2 regions of the Hymenobacter endophyticus genome follow, and region 2 is predicted to be linked to the other one. Evidence: riboswitches for the same ligand, from Rfam matches in the RefSeq annotation. Region 2 holds a riboswitch; the other holds the start of a gene.
The links. Region 2 has a riboswitch for S-adenosylmethionine ahead of ROI90_RS16260 (SusC/RagA family TonB-linked outer membrane protein). Riboswitches for the same ligand answer to the same signal wherever they lie in the genome.
Positions count from the first base shown of each region.

Region 1 (5,794 bases), on a different contig from region 2:
CGTTACGTTCTTCGCCACCCTGGGCATTTCGCACTGGCAGATTATCCTGGGCCTGATCATCGGGGGTGTGGCTGCCGCACCCCTGGCCGCCCGCTTGGCCGGCCGCCTGCCCGTGCGCTGGATGTTCGTGGGCGTGGGCCTGATGGTGATTGTGTGGAGCCTGTGGGCGCTGCGCAAGGTGTTCATGTAGCCCTTGTATTCGTTTGTGCTTCAATGCCAAACCGCCCCACCGGAATGTTCCAATGGGGCGGTTCTCATTTTCGCGCAGAGTTTCACTGGCTATTTATATGCTGTCCGGTTGCAACTCGGCCGGTTGCGGGAGCTCGTCGACCGGCAAGTGGACCGGTGGCGGGGAGGTGGCACGCTGCACCATCCATAGCAAGCTCCACAACACCAGTGCGCTCAGCACCACTACCACGGTGTAGGCCCAGGGGTGACCAAAGGCGGCTACCTCGTCGGTGCCTTTACCTGCTTTCTGATACAACAGCGCATTAAACGCGAAGAAATTGTTAAGGAAGTGCACACCCATGCACAGCCACAGGGAGCGGGTGCGGTAATACAGCCAGCCCATCAGCAACCCCAGAAAGAATGTAGCTAGGCTTTGCGGCGGATTCATATGCATAACCCCGAAAACAAGGGCCGACTGGCCGATGGCAATCCAGGGACGGGTGGGGAAGTTGCGCAACAGCCCCTGCAATACCACTCCGCGCAGCAGCAGTTCTTCCAACACTGGCGCCGCCACGCACAGCATAAGAAACCCAACGACCGGCACTTTCATCAGTTCCCGGTAAGCTTCGCCGGAGGAGAACTTGGGCAGGTGCAGAAAATGAACCAGCGTCAGCACCATGTCAGCTGATACCACCAGCACCGGCAAGGCGAGCAGCAGCCAGCCGGGCACGTGGCCGTGCAGGTTGATACCGGGCCAGCGCACCTTCTGTTTCCACCAGAGAACCCCCAGCAAGCCAGCGTTGGTACCAACACCCATGAGCAGCAGCGTAACGGGCCGGGTCATACCCAGCAGCTTCTCTCCGACCAGTAAAATGGGCACCCCAACCAGCAACGACAGTAGCAGATACCACCCCAAAAAAGCCCAGCTTTCCTTGATAGTTGGATACACTGTAGCCGGCGGGCTGGGCGCCGCCACGGGCGCTTCGATAACAATAGATTCCACAGAAAAACTGAATAGAATGAGAGCCAAAGCTACGCGCAAGAAGCTCCGCAACGCAAACAGCCGAAACCTTACGGTCCCGGCTGCGGCAACAGGCTTACCTGCCAGCTTCTTTTCTTCCTATTCAGCTTTTGCCGGATTACCTAGCTTGCTGTGCTTGCGACCGTAGCCGAAGTAAATGGCCAGACCGATGGCCAGCCACACCGCCAGCCGCAGCCAGGTTTCCCAGGGCAACGACACCATCATCACCACGCAGGTGAGAATGCCCAGAATAGGTACCACCGGCACCCAGGGCGTACGGAAGCCGCGCGGGGCATCGGGCTCCCGCTTACGCATAATCAGAATACCCACGCACACCATCACAAAGGCCAGCAGCGTGCCAATGCTCGTCATTTCACCCACCACGGAAATGGGTACAAAGCCCGCAAACAGGGCAATGAACAGGCCCAGCAGCAAATTCGACTGTAGGGGCGTGCGGAAACGCTCATGAATGCGGGAGAACACCGGGGGCAGCAGGCCATCCTTAGCCATGCTGAAAAACACCCGGCTCTGGCCCAGCAAATCCACCAGAATCACGGAGGTATAGCCGATGATGATAGCCAGAATCACGGCCGAGGACAACCAGGCATAAGGCGTTTTCTCGATGGCAATGGCCACCGGGGCGGCGCTGTCTTTAAATTCGGTGTAGTTGGCCAAACCAGTCATTACGTGTCCGAACAGTACGAACAGCACGGTGCAAATTAGCAGGGAGCCAATGATACCGATGGGCATGTTGCGTTGCGGGTTCTTGGTTTCCTGCGCCATGGTGGCCACAATATCGAAGCCAATAAACACGAAAAATACCACCCCGGCCCCGCGCAAAATTCCGCTCCAGCCAAACTCCCCGAAGGTGCCGGTATTCTGCGGAATGTAGGGCTGATAGTTGGTAGGGTCGATGTACTGCCAGCCCAAGCCGATAAACACCAGCACCACGGCCACCTTCAGCGTGACGACCAGCGCATTAAACCAGGCTGAGCCCGAGGTACCCCGAATGATAATCATGGTGATGGCCAGCACGATGAGCATGGCCGGCACGTTCACGAAGCCGTGCACCTCGCTGCCATTGGCCAGCGTGGCCGTTTCAAACGGCGACATGACCAGCTGCGGGGGCAGGTTAATGCCATACTTACTGAGAAACTTAAGCAGGTACTGCGACCAGCTGATGGCCACCGTAGCGGCACCTACCGAGTACTCCAGCACCAAATCCCAGCCGATAATCCAGGCAAACAGCTCGCCCATGGTAGCGTAGGCGTAGGTATAGGCGGAGCCGGCTACTGGCACCATGGAGGCAAACTCGGCGTAGCACAGCGCCGAGAAGGCGCAGCCCACCGCCGCCACCACAAACGAAAGCGTAACGGCCGGGCCGGCGTTGTTGGCCGCCGCAATGCCAGTGAGTGAGAACAAGCCCGCCCCAATAATTACCCCAATGCCAATGGTAATGAGGTTGAAGCCGTTCAGGCTTCGTTTGAGCGTTCCGGCGCCGGTTTCGGCCGCCTCCTGCCGCAGCAGTTCCAGTGATTTTCTAAGCATAAAAAGGTACGCCGGACTTCGGCCCGGCAGGTCGTAAAAAAGAGGGAAGTAAGCAGTTGAAGCGGGCCGCACTACGCTGAAACCGGCGCGGCTGCGGGCGTCAGGCAACCAGCCCCAGACCCGGCTCCGGCATAGTACTAGCAGAGAATAGCGGGCGGGCACCTGGCGGCGCACACGCTCTGGGCTACGGGCTAGCTACAACAACGCGGGCTACAACAGGCTGCGGCCGTACCCAAGGGGCACAAAATGGCAGCAGAAACGGCAACACGGGCTGGTAAGCAGGGCAAAAAGCGCACGGCAACTTGTTTTTATATGGTCAGGAATTGGCACCGTTCCGCAGCTTGCGAGTGGTTGCCGACGCGTCATTGAGCCTGTCTCTCAGCGCCTCTGTATAAAAACAATCCTTCGGCTAGAAAGAATTGATGCTGCAAAGGTAAAGCCGGATTGCTGCCCCCGCAAACAGAGCAAAAAACGGCCTTCATGCGCAGCCGCTTTTCTAGTAGCTACTACGCCAGGCCCGGCTGGAAACCCTGCCTGCTGACGGTCATCTTATGCCACCTAAAGCCGTCTAAAAACCTGCGACGCAGGACTAAGACTGAGGTTTAATCGAAAAATTTAAATTTTTCCGGGAGGCTGTTTTACCCTGTTGGCACCAAAACTGGCACCGGACTTGCAAATGTTCCATCAGCCACCCGCTTGCCAGTCCGGACGGTGGCTGATTCCCGCTTTCAACTACAACTCCTTCACCATAGTCTCATGAAAAAGCTCCTCGTTCTTCTGACTGCCTTCTCCTTATCGGCCGCTGCGGCCTCGGCCCAAACCACTCCGGTGAAAGCCGCCCACGGCCAGCACCTAAAAGGAGGTAAAATGCGCGGCGACAAAACTGCCAAAACCCCTGAGCAGCGCGCCGACCACGCCGCCCAAAGCCTGACCAAAAAGCTCGGACTTTCGGCCACCCAAACCCAGCAGGTGCGCCAGCTGCACCTCTCCCGGGCCCAGCAGATGCAGGCCCACAAAGCCCAAGCAGGCACGGCCACCCCAGCTGACAAAAAGCAGCATCACGAGGCCATGAAGGCGGAGAAAGCCCAGTATGAAGCCCAGCTCAAGCAAATCCTGAGTGCCGACCAGTACGCCAAATACACCCAACTCCAGGCCGATAAAATGGCCAAGCACAAAGCGCACCGCCAGGGTATGAAGCCGGGCCTGAAACAAGGTAAGAGCTAGCCTCCCCTACTTTCTCTCTCCCAGCAGCCCCGATGGTTTCCGTCGGGGCTGTTTGTTGGTGAGGAGGCGTAGCCATGTTGCGTTGGAGCACAGCGAGGCTGCCTGGGGCCATTGATCCAGCGGCAACCACAAAGGGCCACGTTTTTACGCCTGATCCGGCAAACGGCCCTGCTCGGCAAACCAGCGCAGGCGGTAACACATAATGGCCGTTTCGCCGAGCTGCACAAGCAGGCGGTAGTTGGCCACCGCGCCCACGGCAGCCCCTATCACCGGCACCAGTTGGGCTAGTTTCGCCAAGTCAATATAGTCGCGGTACTCCTGCTGAAAGGTGCGCCAGTCGAATAATTCGGCTGTCACAGTGGCTGCCGTGGTGGGCCAGCCGGCGAGTTGCCGGTAGGTTTCGCGGCGGGTGTGCTGGCTGCTGAAGGCTAGTTGGAAGATATGCAGCAGATACAGCCGCTCGGGGAAGCTGCGTACATCGTGGCCGTACAGGGCGGCAATGTCAAACAGCAGTTTGAGCTTAATACTTAGCAGCAGCGGAAAATCGGCGAGGCCCAGCAGAAAGCCGCCTGCCCCGGTTACGCCGCCTTCCAGGGCCGCCGTGTTGCGGTAAGCCCGGATGCGCGCCCGTACCCGCTCTTCCCGCTCCTCCAGTGTACCCTCCTGCACCGGCCGCTGGGTGGTATGCTTGGAGCCAAACAGTACGCCCTGCACCATTTTCTGGATAGCCACGGTAATGGCCACGTGCACTTTTTCCGGCAGCAGCGCATTCAGCCGCGCCTGCACCCGCCGCGTTACGCGGTTCAACAACGTGGGCTTTTGCTGCATGCGGCGCTGCCAGGTGCGCAGTTCGGTTAGGGCCTGTGAGTCGGGGAGCATAATTTGGCTTATAAAGTGCAGGTAAACGTATTTCGTATCTCACCAAATATCTGGACAAAGGCACCCCTTTAAAGCTTTAGCATTATCATATTATTTATTTCAGCGCGTACATGCGCTCTATCATTTCCACCACTTTCAGGCCTTCCAGCGCATTGGTGGTGGCCTGACCGCGCTGGCGGAGAGTGTCCACCACGTTGTCGATGACGTGAACGTGATTGGCGGCGGAGCCTTGGTAGGTGCCGTACTGGTTGGCAGGATTGGTGGGCGGCAACTCGGGCAGGTGGTAGTCTCGCAGGTGACAGTACTCCACTTTATCCATATACTGCCCGCCGAGGCGCAGGCTGCCGTGCTCGGCTACCACAGTGAGGGAGCTTTCCAGGTTTCGGTCCCAGACGGCGGTGCTGTACTGTAGCGTACCGCTGCCCCCGCCTACTAGGTCAAACATAAGTAGGCCACTGTCCTCAAATTCGGTCAGGTGCTGGTGGTTGAAATTGCGGAAGCGGGCCGAGATATTGGTGATGTCACCAAAAACCCAGTACAGCAAATCCACGAAATGACTGAACTGCGTGAACAGGGTGCCGCCGTCCAGGGCCTGGGTGCCGTGCCAGCTGCCGGGTGTGTAATACCGCTCGTCGCGGTTCCAGAAACAGTTGAGCTGCACCAGATGTACTTGCCCGAGGCGGCCTTCGCTCACCACCTGCTTCAGCCAGGCCGCTGGGGGCGAGTAGCGGTTTTGCATCACCCCGAATACCAGCCGCCCGCTCTGCTGCGCGGTATCAACTACTGCCTGCGCATCAGTAGTGCGCAACGCCATAGGCTTCTCGATGACCACGTGCAGGCCCGCACGCAAGGCGTGCTGCGCCTGGGCCGCGTGCAGGCCGTTGGGAGTGGCTACGGTAAGCACTTCTGCGGCAGGCCCCTGGGCCAGGTACTCCTCCAGAGAAGCGTAGAACG
Region 1 covers NZ_JAWDJT010000018.1:32,869-38,662, reverse strand. Annotated here, with positions in the region: gene ROI90_RS20185 (TSUP family transporter) at 1-190, shown strand, start outside; gene ROI90_RS20180 (CPBP family intramembrane glutamic endopeptidase) at 284-1,171, opposite strand; gene ROI90_RS20175 (amino acid permease) at 1,289-2,737, opposite strand; SAM riboswitch class I at 3,043-3,135, opposite strand; gene ROI90_RS20170 (hypothetical protein) at 3,494-3,961, shown strand; gene ROI90_RS20165 (EcsC family protein) at 4,106-4,840, opposite strand; gene ROI90_RS20160 (Gfo/Idh/MocA family protein) at 4,935-5,794, opposite strand, start outside.
Region 1: another riboswitch for S-adenosylmethionine. It lies ahead of ROI90_RS20175 (amino acid permease); the one in region 2 lies ahead of ROI90_RS16260 (SusC/RagA family TonB-linked outer membrane protein).

Region 2 (5,794 bases):
TGGTGCGGGTGGGCGTGAGCACCAGCGGCACCCCGCCCCAGCCCCGGCCCAAATCGAAGTACACCAGGGCCCGCAGGAAGTAAGCTTCGCCCAGTAGCTGGTTTTTCTCGGCCGGGGTTAGTAGCGGGTCACTGATGCCGGGCAGGGCCGCCAGCACGTTGTTGGCCCCGTTCACGGCCTGGTACATCTGGGTCCAGGCCTCAGTAATCAGCACGTTGTCGGCGCTGAGCTGGTTCTGGTCAATCTGCAGAAACTGGTTCAGCGTGCCGTTAAAGCGCACATTCTCGCCGGGCAGAAAGCCCAGCACCGGCCAGTTCAGCTGGTAGTAGGCCTGCACCCGGTCGTACACGCCAATGGTGGCGGAGCGGGCACTGCTGGCATCAGTAATGGCTTGGTCGTCGGGAAGCTGCTGCACCGGCGTTGGGTCCAACAAATCGTTGCAAGCCGAAATACTCAGGGTAGAAGCACCCAGTACGGCGGCAAACAGCAAGTGGTATAGCGAAGATTTCATCGAAGTCAGATTCTGAAAAACAGAGTGTAATGTCATGCTGAGCGCAGCCGAAGCATCTCTACTGCGGGCTAACTCAATCGTGTGGACGAAGCGGTAGAGATGCTTCGGCTGCGCTCAGCATGACGGGCTTATGTCTTGGTTATAAGCCCACCGTAAGGCCCACCTGAAAGGTGCGGGGTTGGGGCACGGTAGCCCAGTCGAAGTTTTTGGTGTTGCTCACCCCACTCTGGGAGTTCACCTCGGGGTCGAGGCCGGAGTAGGGCGTGATGGTGAAGAGGTTGGCAGCCTGCACGTACACGCGCAGGGAGTTGAGGCGGGCTCGGCTCACGAGCTGCTGGGGCACGGTGTAGCCCAGCGAAAGGGTGCGCAGGCGCAGGAAGGAGCCGTCTTCCAGGTACCGGTCGCTCAGGTTCTGCACCACGCCCCCGTAGTTGTTGCTGGCCGGGTTGGTGGTTAGGCGCGGAATGTCGGTTTGGTCACCAGGCTTCTGCCAGCGGTCCAGCTGCTCGCGCAGGTAGCCAATGTTGCTCTGGGTGCCGCCGTGCACCAGAAAGAAGCGGTTCATGTTCATGATTTTCGCTCCCTGCTCGAAGTTCAGCGTGAAGCCAACATCCAGCCCTTTGTAGCTCACCGAGTTGGTGAGGCCCCCGAAGTAGTCGGGCCAAGCGTTGCCCACCAGCCGTCGGTCGGCCACCGATAGTTGCCCGTCGCCGTTCACGTCCTCGTACTGGGCGTCGCCGGTTTCGGGGTTCACGCCGGTTTGGTGGTATAGCCAGAAGGAGTAGAGCGGCGCGCCTTCCTGCAACCGGAAAATGTCGCGGGAGCCCGAGGTAATGGGTGCGGCCAGCTTCTCGATGCGGTTCACGTTGCGGGCCACGTTGGCGGTGGTGCTCCACTGCACGGCCGAGGTGCGGGGCAGCCAGTTGGCGGTCAGCTGCACCTCAACGCCCTTATTGCTCACGGCCCCGTAGTTTTCCACCACTGAGGCAAAGCCCGTTTTGCGCGGCACCGGCACGTTCAGCAGCAGGCCCGAGGTGTACTTGTCGTAGTAGTTCAGCTCCAGCAGCAGCCGGTTTTGCAGCACGGCCGCGTCCAGGCCCACGTTCCACTGCCGGGTGCTTTCCCAGCTCAGGTTGGGGTTGGCGAGTTGCAGGGGAGTAGTGCCGGGCAAGTCGAGGTAGTTGGCCCCGCCCTGCACCAGCCCGCGGGCGGCAAAGTCGCTGATGCCGGCCTGGTTGCCGGTTTTGCCCAGGCTACCGCGCAGCTTCAGCTCCTGAAACACGTTCAGATTCCGGATAAATTCTTCCTCGCTTAGGCGCCAGCCCAAGCCCACGGCCGGGAAATAGCCCCAGCGGTTATCGGCCCCGAAGCGGGAGGAAGCGTCAGCCCGCAAACTCACGTCGGCGGTGTAGCGCTGCTTGAAGCTGTAGGTAGCCTTGCCGAAAAACGACAACAGCCCCGCCTGGGAGCGGGACGAGGAGCCCGTTTGGGTAGCCGCCGAGGCAATGCTGGTCAGGTCATTGCTGGGGAACTGCTGGCCCGCCAGACTGGTGCGCTGGAACGTGTTTTTCTGGATGGTATTGCCCACCAGGGCCTGCAGGGAGTGGTTCTCGCCGAAATCAACCGAGTAATTCAGGGTCTGCTCGTTGAGCAGGGTTATGTCACGGGAGAGGAAGGAGGTAGCCGTGCCCCGGGGCTGCCCAGCCAGGATGAGCGTGTTGTTAAAGTTGTTCTCGTACATGTCGTTGAAGTCGATGCTCCAACTGCTGCGCAAGGTCAAGTGCTTGCCCAGCTGGTACTGCCCGTACACGTTTGAGATGACGCGCGAACCCACCGCATCATTGTTCAGGTTGTCGATGAGGGCCTGGTGGTTATCGAAGGAGCCGTACTTGGCGTAGGTACCATCGGGGTTGTAAATCGGCAGGTTGGTGCGCGGAAACAGGGCCGAGTTGATGACGCCCACCGGGTTGTTGTCGTTGCTGCTCACGTTGCGGTGGGTGCGCGTGAGGGCCGTACTGGTTCCAATGCGCAGCCTATCGGTCACGGAGTTATCCAGGTTCACCCGCAGGCTAAACCGGTCGAAGTTGGTGGGCCGGGCAATGCTTTCCTGCCGGAAATAGCCGCCTCCGATGTAGAACTGCGTTTTAGCCGAGCCCCCGGCCGCCGACAGCTCGTAGCTCTGGGTCTGGGCCGTCCGAAACACGTCGGAAAGCCGGTCGTAGGTTTGTTGCTCCTCGGGTAGGCCGCGCCCCCCGGCGGCCGTTGGGCGGTAGGGCAACTGGGTCGGGTTGCCGCCGTCATTCAAAAACCGCTCATTTTCCAGCTGGGCCAGCTCCGGGCCCGTTACTAGGTCATACTGCTTGGGGGCCTCCGACCAGGCGTGGTAGGTGTTGAAGGTAATGCGGGTTTTGTCGCCGGCCTTGCCGCGCTTGGTAGTGATGAGTACCACCCCATTGGCCCCGCGGGAGCCGTAAATGGCCGTGGCGTTGGCGTCCTTCAGGATTTCGATGCTCTCAATATCCTGGGGGTTGATGTCGGCCAGCGGGTTGCTGGAAACCTGGTTGCCCAGGCCGGTGGCAATTAGGTTGGTGTTGTTGATGAACACCCCATCCACCACGTACAGCGGGTCGTTGCTGGCATTCACGGAGTTGCTACCCCGGATGCGGATAAAAATACCGCCGCCCGGCACCCCGGAGTTGGCCGATACCTGCACGCCGGGCGCTTTGCCCTGCAGGAGCTGGTCGGGGCTGGCCGCCGGAATGTCCTTGAGCGCATCACCCTTCACCGAGCTGATGGCGCTGGTCAGGGTCTTGCGGTTTTGCTCGCTGTAGCCCGTCACCACCACTTCCGAGAGCTGCTTCACATCAGCTTTGAGGGCCACGCGCACCGGGCCGGCGGAGGCATCCACGGTCTGGCTTTCGTAGCCAATGGCGCTAATGGTCAGGGTGCTGCTGCCGGGCGGCAGGGTCAGGGAAAAAGTGCCGTCGGGGCCGGTAGAGGCACCTACGGTGGTGCCTTTGACCACCACCGTAACGCCCGGTAACGGGCTGCGGTCCGTGGCATCCACAATAGTACCGGTGATGGGGGAGGCGGCCGTCTGGGCGAAACTCGCCGGGGCCAGGCCTGCCACCACTGCTGGCACCGCCAGAAGGGTAGAGGATTTCATATGCAGGAAAAGCAAGGGATGAGCACGCGCAGCCATAACAGCAGCCCACTCAGGGGCCGCGCCGGCGCGTCGGGAGGTGAATACCAAAAAGGCGAAAACCCTGGGGGCACAACTTCCACTCCTACACCTGGCTTGTGCACAGCCGGGGGCCAGCAGGCCGGCAAGGGGCCGGCGGAACTAGCAGTTTGCGGAGAGAGCAAGTAGGGAGGAACTGGCTATCCTGGGGCCGAAGCAGTCGGCGCACAGAAAAACCCCGCGGGCCTACTAGGCCCGGGTACTGCGTAGAGCAATGGCGCGCTACCGCTCTGCTCTACCGGCAAGCAAAAAGCAAGAAAGGGAAATTCCCGACGCCTTAGCAGCCCATGCCCACCATCCGCATACAGACGGAGCCACGCATCAGGCCACAACATCCATGCTGTACGGATGCGCGGGTACGGGTACTGCTGGGGGTGCTGGTGAAGGACTTCACGGCGTTGTTGTTTTTATATGGTCAGGACTTGGCACCGTTCCGGATGTTCCGGGGGTTGTCGGCGGTTCATCGAGCCTGTCTCTCCGCGCCTCTGTATAAAAACAATCCTTTGTGGGGTAAAGAATTGATGGTGCAAATGTACTGGCGCGTATTTCGAAAAACCAAATTTTTATTTTCAACGCCGGCCTTCTGCCCGTCATCTATTCAAGGTCACCCACGCCCAGAATGCCGCTTATCGGCCTCGTTAAAGCTATATTCTGTGGTTTGCGAATGGCCGCTTTATCGGTTTAGTTGGGCTGATTTTTCTGCGGAATGATCCTGCCTCAGATACAGTCGGGCAACGTTTCGTGGGGCAATAGGCGTCCTCTATGCGGGGTGTCGCCAAGTGTTGCTTACACCCAGCCTACCCTAGGCAACTACCGACATAAGCATCGGCCTCCCGCTGAAAAATCGACAATTGAGTGTAACTCGCACTTCCAGCCAATTATCTACTTCTTATTCATGAAGAAAGCCTGCTTTACCCTCCTGTTTGGGGCCTTTTCTTATGCCAGCCTGGCCCAGAAACCCGCTACTGATGTAATGATTGTGGGCTGCGACCATCTAAACCAGATTTATAAAGCCGACAAGCCCACTACCGACGTGCTGACGCCCCAGGGACAGCAGAATATCAGCCGCTTCACGGCCGCCATTGCCAAATACCAGCCCGATATGCTGGTGGTGGAAGCCCTGCCCGAGGAGCAGCCCCGCATCGACAGCCTCTACGCCCTGTACCGCCAAGACAAGCTGGCTCTGGCCGCCCTGCCCGGCGGCCGCAGCGAGATTTACCAGGTGGCGTTCCGGCTGGGTAAGCAGCTGCAGCTACCCAACATTTACTGCGCCAATGCTCCGGGCGGTACGTCGCAGGGGATTTTGCGCACCGGCCAGAACATTGAGGTATACCAGCAGGCCGGGCAGGAGCTGAGCAAAGCAGCGAGTAGCCTGAAGGCGGAACTAGAGGGTGGTAGCCTGCCCCTGTACCGCTACCTGGCCGCCATCAACCAGCCAGAGCTGTACAACCTGGTGTACCGGCTGCGCTACGTGACGCCGGCCCGGGTGGTAAACAGCCGCTTCACCAACCCCGATGCGGCCGTGGACACGGCTTTCATCAACCCCCGCTACATTGGGGCGGAGCTGATTTCGGTGTTCAAAAACCGCGACTATAAAATCTACTCCAACGTGGTGGTGCAGGCCCTGCAAACCCGGCCCAAGCGGGTGCTGGCGCTGTTTGGGGCGGCGCACATTGGCTCCCTGCAAAGCATTTTCGCCAGTGACCCGGAGTTTCGGGTGGTGGAGTCGCGGAAGTACCTGAAGAAGTAGCCGTTCGTATTGTTGTACCTCATGCCCGTTTCGTGATGGATGCCGATTTTCTGACCAGTGCCCGCAAGCAGTTTGCCTATTACCAGCTGCTTGGCTCCCAGACGTTTGCCCAACTCCCCGATGAGGCCTTGTTCTGGCAGCCCAACCCCGCGAGCAACAGCATTGCTACCATTGTGAAGCACCTGTGGGGCAATATGCTCTCCCGCTGGACCGATTTCCTGACCACCGACGGCGAAAAACCCTGGCGGCAGCGCGAAGCCGAGTTTGACAACGACCTGCACACCCGGACCGA
Region 2 covers NZ_JAWDJT010000011.1:168,495-174,288, forward strand. Annotated here, with positions in the region: gene ROI90_RS16255 (RagB/SusD family nutrient uptake outer membrane protein) at 1-511, opposite strand, end outside; gene ROI90_RS16260 (SusC/RagA family TonB-linked outer membrane protein) at 651-3,677, opposite strand; SAM riboswitch class I at 4,157-4,248, opposite strand; gene ROI90_RS16265 (DUF5694 domain-containing protein) at 4,648-5,502, shown strand; gene ROI90_RS16270 (DUF1572 family protein) at 5,538-5,794, shown strand, end outside.